DNA from 2 places in the Paramicrobacterium agarici genome. Region 1 is predicted to be linked to the other one. Evidence: predicted binding sites of a transcription regulator. Region 1 holds the regulator's gene; the other holds the start of a gene.
What was found. Region 1 encodes HspR, which represses chaperone genes until heat shock. Its sites were predicted from a motif close to AAGTTGAGTCNNNNNGACTCAACTT; they were not measured.

Region 1 (11,907 bases):
CGCGGCTGAAGACAAGAAGCGCCGCGAGCAGGCTGAGACCCGCAACAACGCCGAGCAGCTCGCCTTCTCGATCGAGAAGCTCATCAAGGAGAACGACGACAAGCTCCCCGAAGACGTCAAGTCCGAGGTGCAGGCTGACGTCGACTCGCTGAAGTCGGCTCTCGCCGGTGAAGACGAGGATGCTGTCAAGACAGCCTTCGATAAGCTCAACGAGAGCCAGGTCAAGCTGGGAGAGGCAATCTACTCGCAGGCTCAGGCCGAGGGTGAGCAGGCGCAGGCGGCGGGCGAGCAGCCCACTGCTGAAGAGAACTCCGACGACGATGTCGTCGACGCCGAGGTTGTCGACGATGAGGACGAGAAGAAGTAGGAATGACTGACAAGAACCAGAACCCGGACGAAGAGCCGAAGGTCAACGACAAACGTCGCATCGACCCGGAGACCGGTGAGGTTCGTCAGCCTGACGCGACCGCGGGGTCGGAGGCAGACGCCTCCGGCCCTTCGGCACAGGAGGGCGCTGCCGATGAGGCAGCGGCCGACGACGAGCTCACGGTCGACGACATCCTTGCCGCCGCGGACGACGCTGCGCCGGAGGGCGAAGCGCCCGCATCGAACGTGCGTGAGGCCGAGCTGCTGAGCGACCTCAAGCGCGTCAACGCCGAATACGCGAACTACCGCCGCCGTACAGAAGAGAACCGCGAAGTCGAGAAGCAGCGCACGACAGGCGCCGTCTTGGACGCCCTGCTTCCCGTGCTTGACGATCTCGATCGCGCCGAGAAGCACGGCGACCTCGAGGGTGACACCGCGTTCGCCCAGATCTCGTCGAAGCTCCGCCAGTCGGTGGAGCGGCTCGGTCTGGTGAAGTTCGGCACCGAAGGCGAAGCCTTCGACCACAACAAGCACGAGGCGATCTTCCAACAGCCCAGCCAGGACGTCGAGACGGAGACAATCGTCGACGTCGTTCAGACCGGATACTTCGTGGGAGACACACTGTTGCGAGCGGCCAAGGTGGTCGTCGCTGTTCCTGCCGAGTAGGTGCCATGGCCAGTCAAGATTGGTTCGACAAGGACTTCTACAAAGTCCTCGGCGTCGACAAGAATGTGAGCCAGGCTGACCTCAAGAAGACCTACCGCAAGCTGGCTCGCAAGTACCACCCGGACTCGCACCCGGGAGATACTGCGGCAGAGTCAAAGTTCAAGGAGATCTCTGAGGCGTACTCGGTGCTCTCTGACGAGGCTCAGCGCAAGGAGTACGACCAGGTTCGCGCCATGGGATCCGGCGCCCGATTCACGGCACCGGGCTCCGGCGGCGGCAACGGCGGCTTCGAGGACGTCTTCGGCGGAATGTTCGGCGGCGGAGGCGGCGGCTACCAGCAGGCTGACTTCGACGATATCCTCGGAGGCATGTTCGGAGGCGGTCGCTTCGGGCAGTCGAGCGGAGGATTCCGCGGCTTCGGAGGCCCGACGCCCGGACGTGATGTGACAGCATCCACGACCCTCGACTTCACGACTGCGACCAAGGGCGACACGATCACCCTGCAGACCTCTGACGGGCGGCCGATCAAGGTGAAGATTCCGGCAGGCGTCTCGGACGGCCAGAAGATCAAGCTGCGCGGAAAGGGCCAGCCGTCGCCCGATGGCGGACCTGCGGGCGACATCGTGCTGACTGTGCACGTTCGCAAGCACCCCGTGTTCGAACGAGAAGGGCTGAATCTGCGCGTGCGCGTGCCTGTGACCTTCGTCGAAGCCGCACTCGGCGCGACGATCGAGGTGCCGACGCTCGATGGTGCACCCGTCAAGCTCAAGGTGGCTGCCGGAACTCCGAGCGGCCGCGTGCTGCGTGTCAAGGGCCGCGGCGTCGAGACGTCGAAGGGAACCGGCGACCTGCTCGCCGAGATTCAGGTGGCGGTGCCCGCGCACCTGTCAGCTGAGGCCGAGTCCGCGCTCAAGGCGTATCACGACCTCGAGCCGAACGAGAACCCGCGCGCAGAGATCCTCGCGAGAACACGAGGCTGATCATGGATGAGAACTCACCGGTCTTCGCCATCGCGGTGGCTGCCGAGCTCGCGGGCATGCACCCGCAGACGCTGCGGCAGTACGACCGCATCGGGCTCGTGCAGCCCAAACGCACGGCCGGTCGTTCTCGTCGATACTCCATGCGCGACGTCGAGCAGCTGCGCGAGGTGCAGCGGCTCAGCGGCGAGGGAGTCAGTCTCGAAGGAATCGCCCGCATTCTGAGTCTTGAAAACGAGGTGAGTCACCTCAGAGAACGCGTGCGCGAGCTCGAGAATGCTCTTGCCGACCAGGTGCTCAAGGCTCAGGGACGCCGCGTCTTCGCCGCGGGGGAGCATGGCGACGTCATTCCCCTGCGCAGCGGAACGCGAACTCAGAGGCGCACCGAGATCGTCGTCTGGCGTCCTCGCCGCGACGACGAGCAGTAAACACGCAATGCCGGTCACCGAGTTTCGGTGGCCGGCATTTGCCATGTGTGGGCACGGGGACTTCTCTCCACAGACAACACAGTGCCGTTCTGCAACAGTGATGAGACGAGCAGAACAGGAGCGACGCCGTGATGAACAATGGGCCGGCCCCTCAGCATCCTCACCCGGGGTACGGACAGCCGATGCGCTTTGCCGCTCCCGGCTACCCTGGCGGGCAGCATCCGATTCCGTATCGCCCGGTCAGCCGCTCTCGCCCAGCGCTCACCCGATCTCAGAAGACAGCCGCGCTTTGGGCGGGCGCGATCGGCTTTCCGATCATGTCTCTGGGATTAGCTATCGTGATCACGCTGCTGGGCTGGTCAGCGGTTATCGGCCTGCTCACCGCCGTCGCATCCCAGCTCGACGACACGAGCGCAGACGCCGCCCGGATGCTGACCGAGATGGACATGATCTGGAGCGATTACTGGTGGATATTCGCCCTCGTTCTGCTTGCCGGACTTGTCGTGTGGGCCATCGGTTACGGCGCGAGCATCGGCATCGCGAAGATCGGAAACGTCAACAAGGCCGCTGGCGCAACCTGGGCGGGGTTCGGCATCGCCAGCTGCGCGGGATTCGTTCTGATGTGGCTTGGGAACATCGTGTACCTTATGGGCGCGGCCGTCGTCGCGATGCTGAGTAGTGACGGGTTCGGCGGCGCCTCCCTGATCTTCAACATTGTTTTCGTTGTACTCGGCATAGTCGTCTGGGCTGGTGCTGGCGCACTGAGCTGGTGGTGGATGGCGCATTGCCTCAGGGCACGTCACCCCGCCCAGCGCTATGCGAGCGAGCCGTACTACGTCTGATTACGCCGTATGCGATTGGGGGTGAGGATGCTGCCGCCCCTCTTCGTCGTCCACAAGCTGGCCCTCGTGCGCTGTTATTCACATATCGCCAGCACGGCGTGAGCCGGAGGCATGCAGCTTGAGAAAGTGGTCCTTCCTCGTCGAACCGGAAGGACCTCGTGTGACGAACTCTCCAGAACCGCCCCCGGTGCCTCTGCCGCAACCTCCTCAACCGGTGCCGCGACGGTATGGCGCTCCGGTACAGCCCCCGAAACCACCACCGCTGACGCGTCGCCAGCGCACGAGCGCTCTCATTGCTGGCGGAGTGTCGTTCGTGCTCATCGGCGGCAGCACGACGCTGCTGATTCTCTACGCCATGTCGGCAGCAGCGGTACTGGCCTTCGCGGGCACATGGCAGCTCGTTCTCGGCGCCGGCGAAGACTTCGGTGAGACTGTGGCGGCGCTCGTCATGCAAGGTGCCCTCTACGGCGGCATCTTTCTCGTCGCGTGCGGGATGGGCTACGGCGCGAGTTTGCTCATCTTGCGTGCAGGGAGGGTGTACAAACCGAACATCACGACGCTCCTCGGATCAGGAATCGCCTTAACAGCGTGGTCGACGTTCGCCGGCGTTTTCGTCATGGTGTACCTCGCCGCAGCTCCGCCATCGCAGCCGTGGAACCGCACGACGAACGCCGCCGACCAGTTTCTCGTCGTGTTCATCGTCGCGCTGGCGCTCATCAGCGGCATCGTCGTCGGCGCGCTCGGCTGGTGGCTTGCTGCTCACCTGCTTCGTTCGCGCCGCGCTCCCCGCACGGTGCCGTGGGCGGCGCGAGGGCACGACACGCGGCCGTACCCTTGAACCGTGGAGTTCTCGTTTGATGCCCTGCGTCGGTGGCCCGACATCGAGGCCCCCAACCTCTACGCTTTCGACGCAACAGACAGGCTGGTGCTCGACACCGCGGCACAAGAGATAGCGGATGCTGGCGAGGGCGGCGTCGTCGCGATCGGCGACCGCTACGGAGCGCTCTCGCTCGGCGCCGCGACGCTGCACAGTGCATCTGGCATACGCGTGCATCAGGACGCCCTCTCGCAAGAGCGCGCGATTGTCGCAAACGCCGACCGGTTCGACCTGAGTGACCGCATCGCGCTCCACGCGCTTGACGCAGATCTCGTGCGCGACGCGCGCGTTGTGTTGCTGCAGCTGCCGCGCTCGCTCGACGCGCTCGACGAGATCGCTCGCCTGATCGCGGGGTACGCAGCGCCGGGCGTCCGGGTTTTCGCGGGCGGAAGGGTCAAGCACATGACTCCCGCGATGAACGAGGTGCTGTCAGCATCGTTCGCGTCGGTCGAAGCCGGTCTTGCGCGACAGAAGTCGCGTGTGATCACAGCATCCGCTCCTCGCCCCGCGGGGTCGCACACGGACTCCTCGTGGCCGCGCTCGCAGCGTCATGCCGATCTCGATCTCACGGTGTGGGCGCACGGCGCGGCGTTCGCCGGTACGCGCATCGACGTCGGCACGCGGTTTCTGCTCGACTACCTCGAGAGTGTCCCCGAGACCGCGCACCGCATCGTCGACCTCGGCTGCGGTAGCGGTGTGCTGGCCACCGCCTTCGCGATTCAGCGACCGGATGCTGCCGTCACCGCTACAGATCAGTCGGCTGCTGCCACAGCATCGGCCTGTCTCACGGCTGACGCGAACGGCGTCGGCGAGCGAGTCGCCGTCGTGCGCGATGACGGAATGTCAGCTGTGCCTGACAGGTCAGTCGATGCTGTGCTGCTGAATCCGCCCTTCCACATCGGGGCATCAGTGCACGCGGGCATCGCCCTCAAGCTGTTCGCCGAGGCAGCGCGGGTGCTCAAGCCCGGCGGGACGCTGCTCTCCGTATGGAATTCGCACCTGCACTACCGCGGCCACCTTGAGCGGCTCGTCGGCCGAACCCACCAGCTCGGGCGCAATTCGAAGTTCACCGTGACGATGTCGCGCCGCTCCGAGTGACGCGGCGGTCGCGCCAGGGAGGTTCGGCGCGGGTGTCGATTACTCTGGAGACATGCGCCAATACCTTGATCTGATGCAGCGTGTTCTCGACGAGGGTGTTGAGAAGTCAGACCGCACCGGAACCGGCACTCTCAGCGTGTTCGGACACCAGATGCGCTTCGATCTGCAGGCCGGGTTTCCCGTGCTCACGACGAAGAAACTGCATCTGCGCAGCATCATCGGCGAGCTGCTGTGGTTTCTGCGCGGCGATACGAATGTGGCGTGGCTGCACGAGAACAACGTCTCGATCTGGGATGAATGGGCAGACGAGAACGGCGACCTCGGTCCTGTGTACGGTCATCAGTGGCGTTCATGGCCGACGCCGAACGGCGAGCACATCGACCAGATCGCGCGAGTTATTGAGTCCCTGACGTCGAATCCCGACTCGCGCCGTCACATCGTGAACGCGTGGAACGTCGCCGAAGTCGACGACATGGCGCTGCCGCCGTGCCACACCATGTTCCAGTTCTATGTCGCGAACGGCACGCTCTCGTGCCAGCTGTACCAGCGCTCGGCCGACATCTTTCTCGGGGTACCCTTCAACATCGCGTCATACGCACTGCTGACCATGATGGTTGCCCAGGTCACGGGCTTGAAAGCCGGAGAGTTCGTACACACGCTCGGCGATGCGCACCTGTACCTCAACCACCTCGAGCAAGCGAAGCTGCAGCTGACGCGTACTCCCGGCCCGCTGCCGACCATGCGCATCAACCCCGAACGCACCTCGATCGATGAGTTCGAAATCGCGGATTTCACTCTCGAGAATTATGAGGCCGCGCCCAGCATCAAAGCCCCGATCGCGGTATGACCATCACGCTCGTCGCGGCCATGGGCCGAAACCGGGTGATCGGCGCCGACGGCGGTATGCCGTGGCATCTGCCCGAAGACCTCAAGCACTTCAAGAAGACGACGCTCGGCACCACGATGATCATGGGACGCCGCACGTTCGACTCGATCGGGCGTCCGCTGCCGGGGCGGCGCACGATCGTGGTGACTCGGGATGCTGCATGGCAGCGTGACGGCGTCGACACTGCTCTCTCGCTCGGCTCTGCCCTCGCGTTTGCGGGCGACGGGCCCATCTCGATTGTCGGTGGCGGTCAGATCTACGCTCAAGCGATGCAGCTCGCCGATCGGATGGAGCTGACGCTCATCGATGCTGAACCCGACGGCGACACCCTCTTTCCAGAGTGGAACTCGGCGGATTGGCGCGAAGTATCGCGCGAACCGCACGACGGTTTCGAATTCGTGACGTTCGAGCGCGTGCGCCGCTAACTGCGGCGATTGTCCAACAGGTCGTTGGAAAACTGCAGGGTGCGTGGCTGTCAAGCGTCCTCGAGATCGCTGTCGACGGCAAGAAAGTCCAGTGCATACGGATCGCGGGTGAGCTGTTGCGCAAGCTCCGGATCGCGGAGGTCAAGCGCTCCGCCGAAATTCGTCGGTGCACTAGCTTCTCGTTCGTGGAGTTTCGTCGCGATTTGATGATTGAGGACCGCGCGACTCCATCCGTGGTGCGCGGCCTTCGCAGCGTACCAATCGCGCGCATGTTGCTCTGTGAGCTTCTCCAGGAGCATCACGACATGCCCCCACGGCAATTGGCCAACAGGCTGTTGGCCAATTGCATCTTCAGGCCATGCGTTCGCGAAACGGCGCATCGACTTCAGATTCGCGACGGAGAAACCCTTCATCGAAGGGAACTCTGCTCGGAGGTCATCAGCTAGATGCTTGAGGACGCCAGCTCCCCATGCTGCGTGCTTTTACCGTTCGAGGATCGTTCGCCCGATGCGCCACCACAACAGCAGAAGCTGCGTATTCGCCTTTCGTTGTGCCTGGAAGCGAGCGTTGTGGACGTGACGTTTGAGTTCTTCGAGTGTGGATGCGTAGTCGTCAGGAATGAGCGCGGACATGGCGTGACCGTAAGCTGCGCGTCTGACACAGCCGGTTCGTGACGTTCGAGCGTGCTTAGCAACGCCGTCGCTCCAGCACTGCTACGTTGGCCTCAAGCGAAGGGGCCTCAATGGCACACCACACCATCGGACTTATCGGCGCTGGATTCATGGCCGCGACACACGCTGCGGCGTGGGCGCAGCTCGGAGCAGAGATTGTTGTGTGGTCACCACGTTCTGCCCAGTCGTTCGCGTCACAGCACGGCGTAGCGGCCGCCGACTCGTTTGAAGACCTGCTGCACCGAGCGACAATCGTCGACATTGCGTCTCCAACACCGCATCACGCCGAGCAGATTCGAGCGGCGATCTCCGCCGATCTGCCCATCGTGTGCGAAAAACCGGTTGCACGCACCACCGACGTCGCGCGGGACCTCGTGCTCTCGGCCGAGGCTGCCGGCATTCCGCTCCTGCCCGCGCACGTCGTGCGGTACATGGATGCCTATGCGAGGGCGCACGCGGCCGTGGCGAGCGGCGCGCTCGGCAGAGTCTCACGAGCGACGTTCACGCGCGAGGCAGCGACGCCGGCCGGCGGAACATGGTTTGACGACGACGCAGCGTCCGGCGGCATCCTCATGGATTTTCTCATTCACGACTTCGATCAGGCCCGCTGGATGTTCGGCGAGGTGCAGCGCGTCGAGGCGACGCAGCATCCGGCGACGGAGGGCGGCATCGTTCCCGCCCTCGTCGAGGCGCGCGTCGAGCTGACACACGTCGGCGGGGCGGTCACGAACGTCGTCGGGCGGTGGGGACCACCCGAGACGGAGTTCCGGACGACGTTCCGCATCGACGGCGATGCGGGAGAGTTCGACCACGACCTCTCCGTCGAACCGCACAAGGGCGACGCCTATCGTGCACAGCTCAGTGATTTCGCCGACGCCATCACTGACGGCGCGCCCGCACGCGTGACCGCCGCAGACGGCCTCGCCGCCGTGCGCATTGCCGAGGCGGCACATCGCTCGGCAGCATCCGGAACCCCTGTCGGCCTGATCTGATCGTACGGCGAAATCTGAAAGCCTGACGGATGCTTCGCCGCCCGCGAAGTGTCAGCATAGAGATATGCCGCAGACCACGCATGACCCGCGACTCGACGAGCAGCTGACGCTCGGATCGCCGTGGGTGACGATCGTGTGGGACGACCCGGTCAACCTCATGACGTACGTGGCGTTCGTGTTCCGCAGCTATTTCGGCATGAGCAGGCAGAAGGCGGAACGGCTGATGCTGAAGGTGCATAATGACGGACGGGCTGTCGTCGCGAGCGGCACGCGCGAAGAGATGGAGCGGCACGTCAGCGCAATGCACGGTTACGGGCTCATGGCGACGCTTCAGAAGGCGGACGAGTGATGCAGGCATTTCGCAGGTCGGGCGATCACGTCGAGGCCCAATTCGAAGACATCGAAGTCTCGGTGCTGACCAACCTCACTGAGCAGCTGCGCTCGCTCATCGACGGGGTGGCGGCAGGCGCAGCCGTCGACGATGCCGCGGGGGAGCGGCTCTTTCCCGCTGCCTACACCGACGACGACGAAGCAGCCGCCGAGTTTCGGCGCTTCACGGTCGACGAGCTCGCGCAGAGCAAGAAGGCTGACGCGGATGCTGTGCTGACGACGTTTCGCGAGCATGGCGCGCTTCCCGTGCAGATGGGGCGAACGGCGGTCGTGCGCATTGACCGTGAGCTGGCGCTGCAGTGGATGCGGTCGCTCACCGATCTGCGGCTGAGTCTCGACTCGCGCATCGCGGAACCGACCGAGGAGCTCGTGGCGGAGTTGAGTGATGACGACGTCGAGTCGCTGCGGGGAATGTACGACTGGCTGACCTTCGTGCAGGGAACCTTGATTGAGGCGGTCGAGGAGCTCGACGCGCTCTGACACAGCGTATGGTCGAGACATGGCTGAATCAACGGATGCTGGTGGTCGCTACGTGGAGCCGGGGAAACCCTACGACCGCGACACCAACTACATTGAAGATCGCATTACGCGCGATGGCCGCGACGGATGGCCCGTCGAGGCAGGGCGCTATCGTCTGATCGCCGCACGCGCGTGCCCGTGGGCGAACCGCACGATCATTGTGCGGCGCCTTCTGGGACTCGAAGACGCCATCTCGCTCGGCCTCCCCGGGCCGACGCATGATCAGCGCAGCTGGACGTTCGACCTCGACCCCGGCGGCGTCGATCCCGTGCTCGGCATCGAGCGCCTGCAGCAGGCATACTTCGCGCGCTTCAGCGGCTACCCGCGTGGTATCACGGTGCCCGCCATCGTCGATATTCCAAGCGGAGCAGTCGTCACGAACAACTTCCCGCAGATCACGATCGACTTTGAAACCGAGTGGACGGAGTTCCACCGCGAGGGCGCGCCCGACTTGTACCCGAAGGCGCTGCGCGAGGAGATCGACGAAGTCAACCGGTACGTTTACCACGAGGTGAACAACGGCGTCTACAAGGCCGGGTTCGCGGGGTCACAAGAGGCGTACGAACACGCCTACACCGAGCTGTTCGACCGTCTCGACTGGCTAAGCGCGCGCCTCGAGAATCAGCGGTACCTTGTCGGCGACACGATCACCGAGGCCGACATTCGGCTGTTCACCACTCTCGCGCGGTTCGACGCCGTCTACAACGGGCACTTCAAGTGCAATCGATCGAAGCTGGCCGAGATGCCCGTGCTCTGGGCTTACGCGCGCGACCTCTTTCAGACGCCGGGATTCGGCGACACGATCGACTTCGCGCAGATCAAAGCCCACTACTACCTCGTGCACCGCGATATCAATCCGAGCGGCATTGTTCCCGTCGGTCCCGACGAGACGGTCTGGCTCACGCCGCACGGGCGCGACGAGCTGGGAGGGCGCCCATTCGGTGACGGCACGCCCCCGCCTCCGCCGCGCGAAGGCGAGGGCGTTCCCGAGCTGCGCTCCGCGTGAGGGGTGCGTGCCCTACCTGCCAGAGTGACGACCTCAGATGCGCCCACGCTCGTCGATGGGCCGGCTGCGGTATGCGCGCCAGTCAGCGAGCAGCTGCTCGCGAGTGCCCTCAGGATGCTGTGAGCGCCACGCCCGCGTAAATCTGTTGTACTCGAACTGCGCACCGATCGGCTTCGCCACAACCTCGCGGGTGGCACGCCAGTGCGCGAGTGCATCGGCGAAGGTCTGGCTGCCATCGGTCTCCGCGAAAAACTGGCGCATGGGCTCGTCGAATGTGAAACGGCTTCCGACCTGCTCCACGAACCACGCCCGGACCAGCTGACTGCAGCGCTGGCCGCGCGGAATCACGGTCGAGCGGTTGAGGGGAGCGACCAGCTGCGGCCCACCCGATCGGCGCCGAGCGGGCTCATCGAAGGCTCGGTCGCTGAGGTGCGCGGCGATCCTCGCGCTCAGTACGTCTTTGCTGCCAGACGCCGAGACACCGAGCGACCGCGCGAAGCGCTGCAATTCTTCTTTCAACCAGTACCACCGCCGGAACTCCTGCTCGGAAAGCGCCGCGCTGAGAGCGGGACGAGGCCGGGATTCGTCGATCATGCGTCAATTCTGCAGCATCCTCGATCATGCCGAGAGCCGGGACAGCAGACCCTGACCGGTAGGCTTAGTTGACCATGCACATCATGATCGCGACTGACCAGCACGCGGAGTCGCTCGGTGGTGCGCAGGTATCAATCCGGCTGCAGAAGAAGTTTCTCGAGAAGGCCGGGCACCGGGTCTCGATCGTCGCGCCCGGGATGCATCGCGATCATCCGCACGACCCCTGCTACGTGGACCTTCCCTCATTCCCCATCACGGTCGACCGCGAGTACGCGCTGACACGACCGGGGCGCCGTAGCGACCGCATCCTCGACGCCGAGATGGTGCAACGCGAACCCGTGCACGTCGTGCACATTCAGGGGGACTTCTGGGGAGCGGTCATCGGCCTGCGATACGCGCGTCGTCACGGCATTCCCGTTGTTCTGACGTTCCACAACAACATGGAGTTCGGTCTGCGCAAGACCGTGCCGTTCCCCAAGCTCGTTACCAAACTGCTGCTCAGCATCGAGGGGCGTTCGCTCGGGGGACAGATGTCGCTGCTGCGCCCGGACGCCTGGCGTTATCTCAATGAGCTTGCCCTGCGAGCGGATGCTGTCACGGCGCCCAGCAATCACTTCGCCGCGCTGCTGCGACAGAAGGGCGTTGCGCAGCAAATCGACGTGGTGCGCACCGGCACCGATGACGACGTGATCGACGACGTGCTCGCGAGCGTCGACCGCGAGAAGACATCGCGCCCGACCATCGTGTGGATGGGGCGCATGAGTCATGAAAAACGCGTTCTCGAGTTTCTGCAGGCTGTCGACGCATCGGGAGCGAACGCCGAGGTGCGCCTCTATGGGCAGGGGCTGCTGCTGTCGAGAGCCCGCGAGTTCGTGGCCAAGCACCGCATGACCGATCGCGTGATCTTCTCGGGAAAGGTGCCCTACCGCAACGCCCTCGAGGCGATCGCCCGGGCCGACGCCCTCGCGCAGACCTCGATCGGTTTTGAAACGCAGGGCATGACCGTCTTCGAAGCGGCGGCGCTCGGCACGACATCGATCGTGTGCGACCCGGCGATCGCCGCAGAGCTGCCCGAGGGCGTGTACGTCGAACCGGCGGACGACTCGGTGGCGGCGCTCGCCGAGACGATCGCGCGCGTCGTCGATTCGACAGCATCCGGTGAACTGACCC
Region 2 (11,907 bases), 1.8 Mb from region 1:
GCTTCGCGACCCCGAGAGTCGCTCCGTCAGCCTTCGCCGCGTGAATGTAGAGATCACCAATCGCCGTCGTCGTGCTGTGGCGCGCTGAGCCGCGGTGCACCTGCATCTCGTGGACAACGGTGTCGCGATCGCTGGCGTCGAGGGATACGACACCGTCGATGACGTCGAGTGAACCGTCGTCGTACTGCACGACGACCGTTGCATCGAGCACCCGCGCGAGCTTCGAGAGGCTGTCACGAACGAGTGCCTCCGTCTGCTCATTCTGAGCGAGTCGTTGTTGAACATCTAGCATGCGGTTGACCTGACTCAGCTCTTCAACGGCAATCTTGCGGGAGACGAATTCGGCGATTGCAATGTATGGCGTCGACAGTGGAATCTCCAGCACCGGAATGCCGTACCTGAGCGCCGCACAAATCCATACCGGTGGAACGTCGTCGTGAACGAATCCCGTGCCGTAGCCGACCGCCGCGACCCGTGTCGCCGCCAGCGCATCGAAGAAGGCAAACACCTCCTCGTCCGTGCGTTCGACAAGCCCGGTCGTCAGCAGAAGCTCGTTACCCGATAGCCACGGGCTCGGGTCGCCGATTTCTGACACGTGTACCCAGCGAATCTGTCGACCCAGCAACTCGTGTCCGGCGAGGCAGCGCAGTTCAAATGACGGATCGCTGACGAGATCCGCGACGGTTACGCCCATTCATACCTCCGGTTTCACGTTTACCGCGAATTATAGCTTCAATGTTCACGCACACAATGATTGGTGCGGTGACGGCACACCACGAGACTGAGTGCACTGCACGCCACTGAATTGAGGATTGTTTCATGTCACAATCACCGCGGACCTTCGAGATCATCGGGGCGCCCTACGACGGCGCGTCGACTCTGGGCATTCCAGGATCTCGATACGCGCCGGGAGCGATCCGTCGCGCCCTTGAGTGGATCACGATGCGCGTCGAGCACGGCGAGGTCTATTCCCTCGAAAGTGGCGAGCTGCACCAAGCCCCCAAGCTCATCGACGGCGGAGATGCGGAGGTGATAGCTCACGACCTTGAATCGACACTCGTCAACACGAGCGCACGCCTGGGCGAAAGCATTCGCGGAGGCAACGTTCCGATCCTTCTCGGCGGGGACGACTGCTTTCTCTACGCGGGCAGCCGCGGGCTGCATGACGGCACCGACGACGGAAGTGTCGCTGTCATCCACTTCGACGCCCACCTCGACGTCATGGACGAAAACGAGCAGCAGGGGCGGCACAGTCAGTCGAGCGGTATGCGCCGATCACTTGAGCTCCCGCGGGCGAGCCGCAACCACAGCATCCAAGTCGGGCTGCGACATTTCAACTTCCCTTCTTCGCGCCGCTACGTCGTCACTGATGGCCCGGCACAGATCACAGCGCGCGCCTTTGACGAAATCGGCAGCCGGGCAGTCGCGGAGCGAATTCTCGAGCGAATTGCGGGCGCCGCCCACGTGCATCTGAGTTTCGACATTGACGCGATTGACCCGGCTCACGCGCCCGGTGCCGGAGCATCGGAGCCGGGCGGCATCACCTCGCGCCAAGCCATCGACGTTGTCAGTGCCCTCGCCCCGCACTGCGATTCGTTTGCGGTGACGGAGGTAAATCCGATGACTGACCACAGGGACATGACGTCGACCCTCGCCGCCTACCTCTGCTACTACTTCGCCGTCTTCGGACAGGTGAAGAACCAGCTCTGAACCTCACCCGCCCCGCGAACAACGGAGTTTTGTCGTGACACGCAACCCTGGCCACACAGCATTCAACGGTCCCTTAGAGACGGGTTCCATCACCGTCGTAAAACGCCGACAGCTCAGGCGAACCGTGCTCGGCACGTTCGTCGGCAACGTCATGGAGTGGTACGACGTCGGTGTCTTCGGCTACCTCATTGTCACGCTCGGCCCGGTCTTTCTCCCCGAAGCAGACCCAGCTACGCAAGTGGTCTTCATGCTCGGCACCTTCGCGAGCACCTACATCCTCCGCCCGCTGGGCGGCTTGTTCTTCGGCTGGCTGGGAGACAAGATCGGGCGAAAGCGCGTCTTGTTCATCACACTGACCCTCGTCGCCGGCGCGACGTTCGCCATAGGGCTGCTTCCCACGTACGCCGTCATCGGCGTTGTCGGCTCGATCCTGCTCGTCTTGCTGAAGATGGTGCAAGGCTTTTCTGCGGGTGGCGAATTCACTGGCGCCGTCGCATTCATCAGCGAGTCGTCTCCTGATAAGAAGCGGGGCTTCTACGCTGCGTTCCTCGACGCTGGAAGCTACCTGGGGTTCGCCCTCGGCGCGGGTATCGTCACGGCTCTTCAAGTGATCTTCGGCCAGCAGGCCATGCTCGACGGACTGTGGCGAGCACCGTTCCTGATCGCCGGTCCCGTTGGCCTCATCGCGATCTACCTGCGCCTCCGCGTCGAGGAGTCGCCACAGTTCACGGCCCTGCTCAAACAGAGCAGCGCACGAGCGACAACAGGAGGGCTCCGCGTGAACCCGCTTCGCGCATTTGCCGAGAACTGGCGCGCGATGCTCATGGTGATCGTGCTTGTTGCAGCCGCGAACTCTGCCGGATATGCGTTCACGTCGTACATGCCGACGTACCTCTCAACCGTTCTTGAGCACGATGCCGTGCAGAGCAACCTCATCTCGCTACCACTGCTTCTGCTCATGGCGTGTTCCATGCCGTTCGTCGGAATGCTCTCAGACCGTGTGGGCCGCAAGCCGGTGCTCTTTGCAGCATCCATCTGGGTCATCGTGCTGAGCGTCCCGGCGTTCGCCCTTCTCGGCAGCGGCTCACTTGGGGGAACGGTGTCTGGTCTCGCGCTCATCGGCGTACCCGTGGCGCTGTACATGGGAACGCTTGCCTCGACGTATCCGGCGCTCTTTCCCACGAACAGCCGCACGACGAATCTCGGAGTCTCATACAACATCTCCATCGCGATCTTCGGAGGCACCGCTCCGCTCGTCATCGACGCCCTCATTCGCGCAACAGGGAATGAGTTCGCCGCCGCGTTTTATCTCATCGGCATGTCGGTCGTCGGACTCGTCGCAGTGATCATTCTGCGAGAGAGTGCGCGGCAGCCGCTCAAGGGCTCAGAGCCCAACGTCGAGACTGAACGTGAAGCGCACATTCTCAATGCGGAGCGATCCGGGCGCGGCTGACGACCTTCGGTGTGCCGAGGCACGGAAAGAGTGCCGGGACGAGGACGTTTTCGGCGATTTCTTCCTCTACTCAGCACAATCTCCTTGTCTCGGCACATGGGGCGCTGACCGGCGTCGCGAAGCGCGTCACCGACGAGCGACGTGAGCTCCGGCCTGCGCCGGCAGCCGCGCGGCCTCGATCGTGGGGAACAGCAGCATCGCGGCAACGACGAGGAACGCCCACCGATAGCCGAGCCCAACATCTGCCGGGTCAACGACGTCGGCGACACCCGTCGTGATGCGAACGATGAGCGCGGCGACGGCGATACCGAGTCCCGTCGCCACCTGCTGCATCGTCGAGGCGAGGGTGTTCGCCTCGTTCGTGTGCTCGGGCTCGACGTCGGCGAACTGCACGGAGTTGTAGCCGCTGAACCCGATCGAGCGAAAGACGCCGCTCAGAAACAGCGCCACAGCGATGACCACGAGCGGCGTCTGCTGCGTCAGAAACGCACACCACACGTAAACGGCGGCGCCCGCGAGGTTGCTGCCCACGATCACGGCGCGAAAGCCGAACCGCCGAATGAGCGGGCTCGTCGCGGGCTTGATCATGATGTTTCCGGCAAACACGGCGACAACGAGGATGCCGGCGAGCGACGCGCTCCAGCCGAATCCCTCTTGAAACATCAGCGTGAACACGAATGGCGCCGCGCTGATCAGCAGACGATACACTCCACCGCCGACGTTGCCCACGCGGAATGTGGCAATGCGCAGCGAGTCGAATCGCAGCAGCGGGTGCGCTGCCCGCAGCATCCGCCACACCCCGAGCACGCCGGCGACGATGCTGAGCGCCAGCAGCAGAAGCGCCGCGACCAGGCTCGTGCCGAGCTCTTCCATGCCGAGCACGAGGGCGGCAAGCGCAACGCCAAGCAGGGCGAACCCGACAATGTCGAGCGGATGCCGCTGCGCGATCTCCCCCGCCGGAACGAGCCTGCCCGCGGCGATCATCGCGGCAGCGCCGAGCGGAATGTTGATGAGAAAGATCCAGTTCCAGCCGATCGTGTCGGCGAAGATTCCGCCGATCGCCGGCGCGATCACGGGAGCCAGCAGCGCCGGCCACGTGAGGTAGGCCATGGCGTCGAGAAGGTCGCTCTTGTCGACGACGCGCAGCACGGCGAGACGTCCGACCGGCACCATCATCGCTCCGCCAAGGCCCTGCAGCACGCGAGCCGCAACGAGCAGCGGCAGCGTCAGGCTGAACGCGCACAGCAGCGATGCGACTGTGAACACCGCAATCGCTGCCATGAAGACGCGCTTCGTGCCGAAGCGGTCGGCGAGCCATCCGCTGGCGGGAACGCCGACCGCGAGGGTGAGAAGGTACGCCGTCATGGCGAGGTTGATGTCGACGGCGCGCACGCCGAAGTCGGCGGCCATGGCTGGCGCAGCGGTCTGGATGATGGTGCCGTCGAGGTTCTCCATGAAGAACGTGGCGGCGACCAGCAGCGCGAGCGGCCGGTTGAGGGTCTGCGAGCGCGGCATCCCCCTATTCTGCCGCGCTCGCAGACCGCCGCTCCTACGCCGGATGCAACGCCAGCTCCTGCCCGCGCCAGCGCCGCCGCAGCCACCGGTCGTGACTCGCGATCACCACGGCACCGGGATACGTGCCCAGAGCCTCCTCGAGCTCGGTGGCGAGCGCGAGCGACAGGTGGTTCGTCGGCTCATCGAGCAGGAACAGATGCGGCGGCTTCGCGATGATGAGCGCGAGTGCCACGCGTCGCTGCTGCCCCACCGAGAGGCTGCCGACAGGCCGGTCCAGATCGCGCGGGGCCACGAGCCCGAGCGACGAGAGCGGCAGCTGCGCGGCGCGCTTGGCGCCAAGTGCCTTCTCATACAGCTCACGCGCGCTCGCCTCTGGTCGCGCGAACCGTACATCCTGCTCGAGCAGCTGAACCCTCAGTCCGCGGCGGCGCGACACACTCCCCTTGTCGACTCGCAGGTCGCCGGCCATCACATGCAGCAGCGTCGATTTTCCCGCACCGTTCGGTCCGGTCACGAGCAGCTGCGTGCGCGGTTCAACGGTCACGCGGTCGATGTCGAGACGACCATCGACGCTCACATCGCGAACGGAAAGCAGCGCTTCCCCGTCGGCAAGCGCGTGCGACCCCGTCGGGATACCGGCAAACGACAGCACCTTCGGTGGTTTGCGCACCTGGTTCTCGCGCAGCTCCTCGAGACGCCCGCGAGCGTCCTTCACGCGCCTGCTGATCGCCCCGTCAGTGCGCGCCTGCTTGAACTTCACGATGTATTTGTCGTTGTCGGTCGGTCCGCGGCGATGGCTCACCTGCCGTGCGCCCACATCGACGTCGTACTTCAGCCGCTTCAGCTCGTCTTGCTCGGCGGCGAACTGCGCCTCCCATCGCTCGCGCTCCAGCTGCTTTGCGTCGAGGTACTCCGTGAAGCTCCCTCCGAACACCGTTGCCCGCGACGCCTCTCCCACGGCGGCACGGCTCGCGTCAATGTCGACGAGCCCTGTCGCGACCTCGTCGAGGAACGCCCTGTCGTGGCTGGCGAACAGCACGGAACCTTTCCAGCCCATAAGTTCGTCGCGCAGAAACGCCACGGCGGAATCATCGAGGTGGTTCGTCGGCTCATCGAGCAGCAGGGCATCTGGTCGCTCGAGCAGAAGCGCAGCGAGTGCGAACCGGCTGCGCTGACCGCCACTCACGGCGTCAAGGCGTCGATCCAGACGGATGCTGTCAAGCCCGAGCCCCGCGAGCACGCGGTCGCGCCTCGCGTCGACGCCCCACACGTCGAGCCGCTCGGCGTTCTCGAGGGCATTGGCGTAACGCTCGGTGGCGTCGTCTGTGCCGTCGAGCTGCTCAGCAGCATCCGTCAGCTCTTTCTCCGCTCTGCGGTTCTCAGCGAGCGCGCGCTCGATCAGGTCGTCGACAGTGTCGTCGGCGTCGTGCGGCACCTCCTGCCACAGCAATCCGGTGCGCGCCGGCCGCGCGACCGTTCCGGCGTCGGGCTCGTCGGCACCCGCCGCAATGCGCAGCAGTGTCGACTTGCCCGATCCGTTCTCGCCGATCAGGCCGAGGCGCGCGTTGTGCGCGACGACGAGGTTTACATCGGTGAGCACGCGACGGTCGCCGAACGATCGCGAAATGCCATCGAGCCGAACGTGATCGAGTCGCGCGGCCGTGGACTGTCTGAGTGTCTGTGTATGCATCTGGTCCCCTTTGGGGTCGGCCAGGCGCGCGCACAATGACAGTGCTACTCGTATCGAGTGTCAAGAGGAAGAATCCTTGCGCGCCTGTCAGTGAAATCCGCCGGGCAAGCCTCGGACGCGGACCGGACAGGAGTGCGCTAGTTCTTCACGATCGACGAGCATAGACGACGGATGCTGCAAAGTAAACGAGTTTCAGACAGCTGCCTTTGCCCGTGTCTCTCCCGTGCCCTTTCGGAGCAAGGTTTGCAACAAGACATTCAGGGCGACGCCACCTCCTGAGATTTCTAGCACTCTCTGCCTTCGAGTGCTAATATTTCTGTTACTAAACCTGAGTCAACGGGACTCAGGTGCTCATTCGATCACGAAGGGAGAAGTGAAATGGTGATGACATTTGATCCGCTCAGCCAGCTTGACCGTGTCGCGTCGAGCATCTTCTACTCCGCGCGTGGTCCGAGCGCAATGCCCGTCGATCTGCATCTGGACGGGGATCGCTACATCCTCAGCGCGGATCTGCCCGGCATCGATCCCGGATCCATCGATATCAACGTCGATGGCTCACTGCTGACGCTTCGAGCTCAGCGCTCGATCGAGTCGGGCGAGCACGTTCGCTGGCTGACACGAGAGCGTTTTGGGGGAAGCCTGATGCGTCAGTTCACCCTCGGTGAGGGCATCGACACAGAAGGAATCAGCGCCTCGTATCAGAACGGTGTGCTCAGTCTGATCATTCCGCTGTCCGAACGAGCGCGTCCCCGCAAGATCGAGGTCGAACAGGGCGCCCCGGATGCGCCGGCGGCCATTAACGCCTAGCCGGCGCCATCGCCATTCGCGGGGGAGCGGCTACCGCTCCCCCGCACAGCATCCTTTCAATGACGATGTGAGGTGAGAACGATGAAACGTATCCTGTCGACTCAGATGACAATGTTCCTGCAGGACATGGAGTACCCGTGTGACCGCGACGACCTGCTCCGCGAAGCGAAGGCGGAAGGCCTCTCCACCGCCGATCGAAAACTGCTGGAGCACCTGGAAAGCCGACTCTTCTCCAGCCGCTGGGACATCCGACGTGCGCTCGCCACGTCGAGCACCGCGTCGGCACGGCAGACACGCAACCAGCAGAACGCCTCCCCAGCCGGGAGAGAAGTGGTCAGCGTTTAACGACCCCGCGGCTTCAGCGGGGAGTCCACACTAAGAAGTTGCAGAGGCCGGGCGGGAAACGTCCCGCCTTGCACGACGCAAGACCGAGGAGAGTGAAATGTCGCTTGTTGCCGAACCTCAAATCCCGGGTCGCGGCACCACGGCACCGCCGTCACTCGAGGACATCCGGCTCGATGCACTGTCGCATCGTGAATGGCGAGTGATCGACACACGCTTACCCGAACATGACGCTCCGTGCGTGCTCGGATTTATTGAACGCTGCGGCAACCGCTACGAAACCCTCGTCCTCGGCCGGGGAGTACGAAGGTACAGCTTCCCGAGCCTGGCTGAGGCAAAGCGCCACTTCGCCCGATAACATCACTGCGCTTGAGCTTCCGGTTCGCGAGCGCCGTCAGAGCACGTCGTCGCGGCCCGAGATCTTGAGTGCGTCAACAACGCCCTTCACCCGCTGCGCGTTCTCGCTCGTCGTGACCAGAAGTGCATCCGGCGTATCGACGACGACGATGTCCTTCACGCCGATGAGACTCACGACGCGATCACTGTGCGACACGACAATGCCGCTCGACGCATCCGCCAGCACACGAGCGTTCTCACCGAGAATCGCGAGATCGTTCGAGAGCCCGTTCGAATTGAGCTTCGCGAGCGAGGCGAAGTCCCCGACGTCGTCCCATCCGAAATGACCGGGAACCACGGCCATGCGGCCCTTGGCGGCCGACGGCTCTGCCACGGAATAGTCGATCGCGATCTTCTTGAGCTTCGGCCACAACCGGTCGACGGCGGGACCGCGCGTCGTCGGATCGTCCCACGCCTCGGCCAGCTGCAGGATCGCGTCATGCAGCTCCGGCTCATTGCTCGCAAGCTCTTCAAGCAGCACGTCGGCGCGCGAGATGAACATTCCCGCGTTCCACAAGTACCCGCCGTCATCGAGGTACGCCCGCGCCCGCTCGATGTCGGGCTTCTCGACGAAGGCGTCGACGCTCATGGTCCCATCAGCACCGTCGATGTTCAGCGCGTCGCCCGCCTTGATGTAGCCGAAGCCGATCGCGGGCTCGGTGGGGCGGATGCCGATGGTGGTGATGTATCCCGCTTCGGCAGCGGTGATCGCCTGCTGTACCGCAGCGCGGAAAAGCCGGTCCCCTCGAATGACGTGGTCCGCGGCGAACGACCCGATGATCACGTCGGGTTCCCTGCGCTGCAGAATGGCGGCGGCGAGACAGATCGCGACGGTGGAATCCCGGGGGTCGGCCTCGAGAACGATGTTGGCGTCGCTGATCTCGGGCAGCTGCGCCTCGACAGCGCCGCGGTGCGCGCGGCCGGTCACGACCATGATGCGATCGTCGCCCGCGACGGGAGCGAGCCTGTCCCACGTCGCACGCAGAAGCGTGACGCCCGAGCCCGTGAGGTCGTGCAGAAACTTGGGCGCGTCCGCACGCGACAGCGGCCACAGCCGCGAACCGATGCCGCCAGCGGGGATCACGCTGTAAAAGCGTCGTGAGGCGTTCGTCATGACTCCACGGTACCGGCACCGCCCGCAGAACTATCTCGACATCGAGACACTAAGGGTCCCCTAAGGGGCAGAGTGCCCTCAGAGCGGCATAGACTGGGAGTCAGCGCCATGCGCTCGCCGGCCGTCCGGCCGACGCACAATGCGAACCGTCAGGGAGGGTCGTTCCGTGTCAGCGAAGACTGCAGGGACTCCACCAGTGTCAGCTACCACGTCGAAGCGTCCGGCAGGAACTCTGTACCGTGGTCGCGAGGGCATGTGGTCGTGGGTCCTGCACCGGATTACCGGTGTCGCCATCTTCTTCTTCCTCCTCGTGCATATTCTCGACACCGCACTCGTGCGGGTCTCGCCCGAGGCATACAACGCCGTCATCGGCACGTACCAGACTCCGATCATGGGGCTCGGTGAGGTCGCTCTCGTCGGCGCCATCGTGTTCCACGCGTTCAACGGCATCCGGATTATTCTGATCGACCTGTGGAAGAAGGGGCCGAACTACCAGCGCGCCATGTTCTACATCGTCATCGCCGTCTGGGTCATCACCATGCTCGCTTTCGTGCCGCGGCACCTGATCAACGTCTTCGGGCACTAGAAGAGGGGAACGACATGTCGCAAACAATCGAAGCTCCCCGCACACCGGCTCGCGCGAACCGTTCGTCGGGAACGAACTGGGAGAAGTGGGGCTGGATCTACATGCGCGCGTCGGGCGTGCTGCTGATCGTGCTGATCTTCGGGCACCTGTTCATGAACCTCATGGTGGGCGACGGAGTCAGCGCCATCGACTTCGCGTTCGTCGGCGGAAAGTGGTCCGATCCGTTCTGGCAGGTCTGGGACGGCCTGATGCTGTGGCTCGCTCTCATTCACGGCGGCAACGGCATGCGAACGCTCGTCAACGACTACGCCCACAGCCGCGGCATGCGCGGAACCCTGAAAATCGCGATTCTCGTCGCCGTCGTCGTGCTGCTCGTGCTCGGCACGCTCGTGATCTTCACGTTTGACCCGTGCCCCGCCGGGTCTCCTGCCGACCTGCTTCCCTCGATCTGTAAGGGGCTCTAACTCACCAATGTCCACCACCGCTGCACCATCGTCATCCGCCGATTCGACAGTCGTCGGCGGCATCCACTATCACCAGTTCGATGTCGTCATCGTCGGCGCAGGCGGCGCGGGAATGCGCGCAGCCATCGAGGCCGGCCCCGGCGCGAAGACCGCCGTCATCTCGAAGCTCTACCCCACGAGGTCGCACACGGGCGCCGCTCAAGGTGGCATGGCGGCCGCGCTCGCGAACGTCGAGGAGGACACCTGGGAGTGGCACACCTTCGACACCGTCAAGGGCGGCGACTACCTCGTCGACCAGGATGCTGCTGAGATTCTCGCGAAAGAGGCGATCGACGCCGTCATCGATCTCGAGAACATGGGGCTGCCGTTCAACCGCACCCCCGAGGGCAAGATCGACCAGCGGCGCTTCGGCGGCCACACCCGCGACCACGGCAAGTCGGCTGTTCGCCGAGCCTGCTACGCGGCGGACCGCACGGGACACATGATTCTGCAGACGCTGTTCCAGAACTGCGTCAAGCTCGGCATCAACTTCTTCAACGAGTTCTACGTTCTCGACATCGTCATGGCCGAGGTCGAAGGCGAGAAGAAGCCCGCCGGTGTCGTGGCGTACGAGCTCGCGACCGGAGAGCTGCACGTCTTCCAGTCGAAGGCGATCATCTTCGCGACGGGCGGATTCGGCAAGATCTTCAAGACGACGTCGAACGCGCATACGCTCACGGGTGACGGCGTCGGCATCGTCTGGCGCAAGGGACTCCCCCTCGAGGACATGGAGTTCTTCCAGTTCCACCCGACGGGCCTCGCGGGGCTCGGCATCCTGCTCACCGAGGGTGCCCGCGGCGAGGGCGCGATTCTGCGCAACGCCTCGGGCGAGCGGTTCATGGAGCGCTACGCCCCCACGATCAAAGACCTCGCTCCCCGTGACATCGTCGCGCGCAGCATGGTGCAAGAGGTGCAGGAGGGGCGCGGCGCCGGCCCGAACAAGGACTACGTGCTGCTCGACTGCACGCATCTGGGCGCCGAGGTTCTCGAGACCAAGCTTCCCGACATCACGGAGTTCGCGCGCACGTACCTCGGCGTCGATCCGGTCACCGAGCCGGTTCCAGTGATGCCGACCGCTCACTACGCCATGGGCGGCATCCCGACAAACACCAATGCCGAGGTTCTCGCGACAAACGACACCGTCGTTCCGGGACTCTACGCCGCGGGCGAATGCGCGTGCGTCTCGGTGCACGGCTCGAACCGCCTGGGCACCAACTCGCTTCTCGACATCAACGTCTTCGGAAAGCGCGCGGGCAACAACGCCGTCGAGTACGTCAAGACGGCGGAGTTCGTTCCGCTGCCCGAGGATCCGGCCAAGGAGGTGCGCGAGACCCTCGAACGCATCCGCAACGGCGACGGCCCCGAGCGCATCGGCGCGCTGCGCAAGACGCTGCAAGACGAGATGGACAAGAACGCTCAGGTGTTCCGCACCGACGACACGCTCGACGAAGTCACGCAGACCATTCACGACCTGCGCACGAAGTACATGAACATCTCGATTCAAGACCACGGCAAGCGGTTCAACACCGACCTGCTCGAGGCCGTCGAGCTCGGGTTCTTGCTCGACCTTGCCGAGGTCGTCGTGTTCTCAGCGCGCAACCGCAAGGAGTCGCGTGGTGGCCACATGCGCGACGACTACCCCAAGCGCGACGACGAGAACTACATGAAGCACACCATGGCGTACCTGACCGGCGACCCGCATTCGGCGGATGCTGCCGATCACATTCGCCTGGACTGGAAGCCCGTCGTCATGACACGCTACGAGCCAATGGAGAGGAAGTACTAGGCATG

Region 2: a site for HspR is predicted at 6,694-6,718, ahead of ATJ78_RS14560 (Hsp20/alpha crystallin family protein). Genes of this name have one in related genera too.

Annotation. Positions count from the first base shown of each region.
Region 1 is NZ_PDJE01000001.1:1,197,527-1,209,433, forward strand. It holds gene dnaK (molecular chaperone DnaK) at 1-367, shown strand, start outside; gene ATJ78_RS05920 (nucleotide exchange factor GrpE) at 370-1,032, shown strand; gene ATJ78_RS05925 (DnaJ C-terminal domain-containing protein) at 1,038-2,012, shown strand; gene ATJ78_RS05930 (heat shock protein transcriptional repressor HspR) at 2,015-2,437, shown strand; gene ATJ78_RS05935 (hypothetical protein) at 2,566-3,279, shown strand; gene ATJ78_RS05940 (hypothetical protein) at 3,440-4,117, shown strand; gene ATJ78_RS05945 (class I SAM-dependent methyltransferase) at 4,121-5,254, shown strand; gene ATJ78_RS05950 (thymidylate synthase) at 5,307-6,101, shown strand; gene ATJ78_RS05955 (dihydrofolate reductase) at 6,098-6,565, shown strand; partial or broken gene ATJ78_RS05960 (DUF1016 N-terminal domain-containing protein) at 6,616-7,032, opposite strand; gene ATJ78_RS16005 (DUF1016 N-terminal domain-containing protein) at 7,048-7,197, opposite strand; gene ATJ78_RS05965 (Gfo/Idh/MocA family protein) at 7,284-8,228, shown strand; gene clpS (ATP-dependent Clp protease adapter ClpS) at 8,293-8,577, shown strand; gene ATJ78_RS05975 (DUF2017 family protein) at 8,577-9,098, shown strand; gene ATJ78_RS05980 (glutathione S-transferase family protein) at 9,118-10,143, shown strand; gene ATJ78_RS05985 (DUF6434 domain-containing protein) at 10,177-10,737, opposite strand; gene ATJ78_RS05990 (glycosyltransferase) at 10,821-11,907, shown strand, end outside.
Region 2 is NZ_PDJE01000001.1:2,978,429-2,990,335, forward strand. It holds gene ATJ78_RS14535 (PucR family transcriptional regulator) at 1-694, opposite strand, end outside; gene ATJ78_RS14540 (arginase family protein) at 820-1,710, shown strand; gene ATJ78_RS14545 (MFS transporter) at 1,745-3,163, shown strand; gene ATJ78_RS14550 (MFS transporter) at 3,290-4,678, opposite strand; gene ATJ78_RS14555 (ABC-F family ATP-binding cassette domain-containing protein) at 4,713-6,368, opposite strand; gene ATJ78_RS14560 (Hsp20/alpha crystallin family protein) at 6,747-7,175, shown strand; gene ATJ78_RS14565 (DUF2795 domain-containing protein) at 7,257-7,520, shown strand; gene ATJ78_RS14570 (hypothetical protein) at 7,618-7,875, shown strand; gene ATJ78_RS14575 (mannose-1-phosphate guanylyltransferase) at 7,912-9,027, opposite strand; gene sdhC (succinate dehydrogenase, cytochrome b556 subunit) at 9,194-9,613, shown strand; gene ATJ78_RS14585 (succinate dehydrogenase hydrophobic membrane anchor subunit) at 9,628-10,077, shown strand; gene sdhA (succinate dehydrogenase flavoprotein subunit) at 10,085-11,902, shown strand; gene ATJ78_RS14595 (succinate dehydrogenase iron-sulfur subunit) at 11,905-11,907, shown strand, end outside.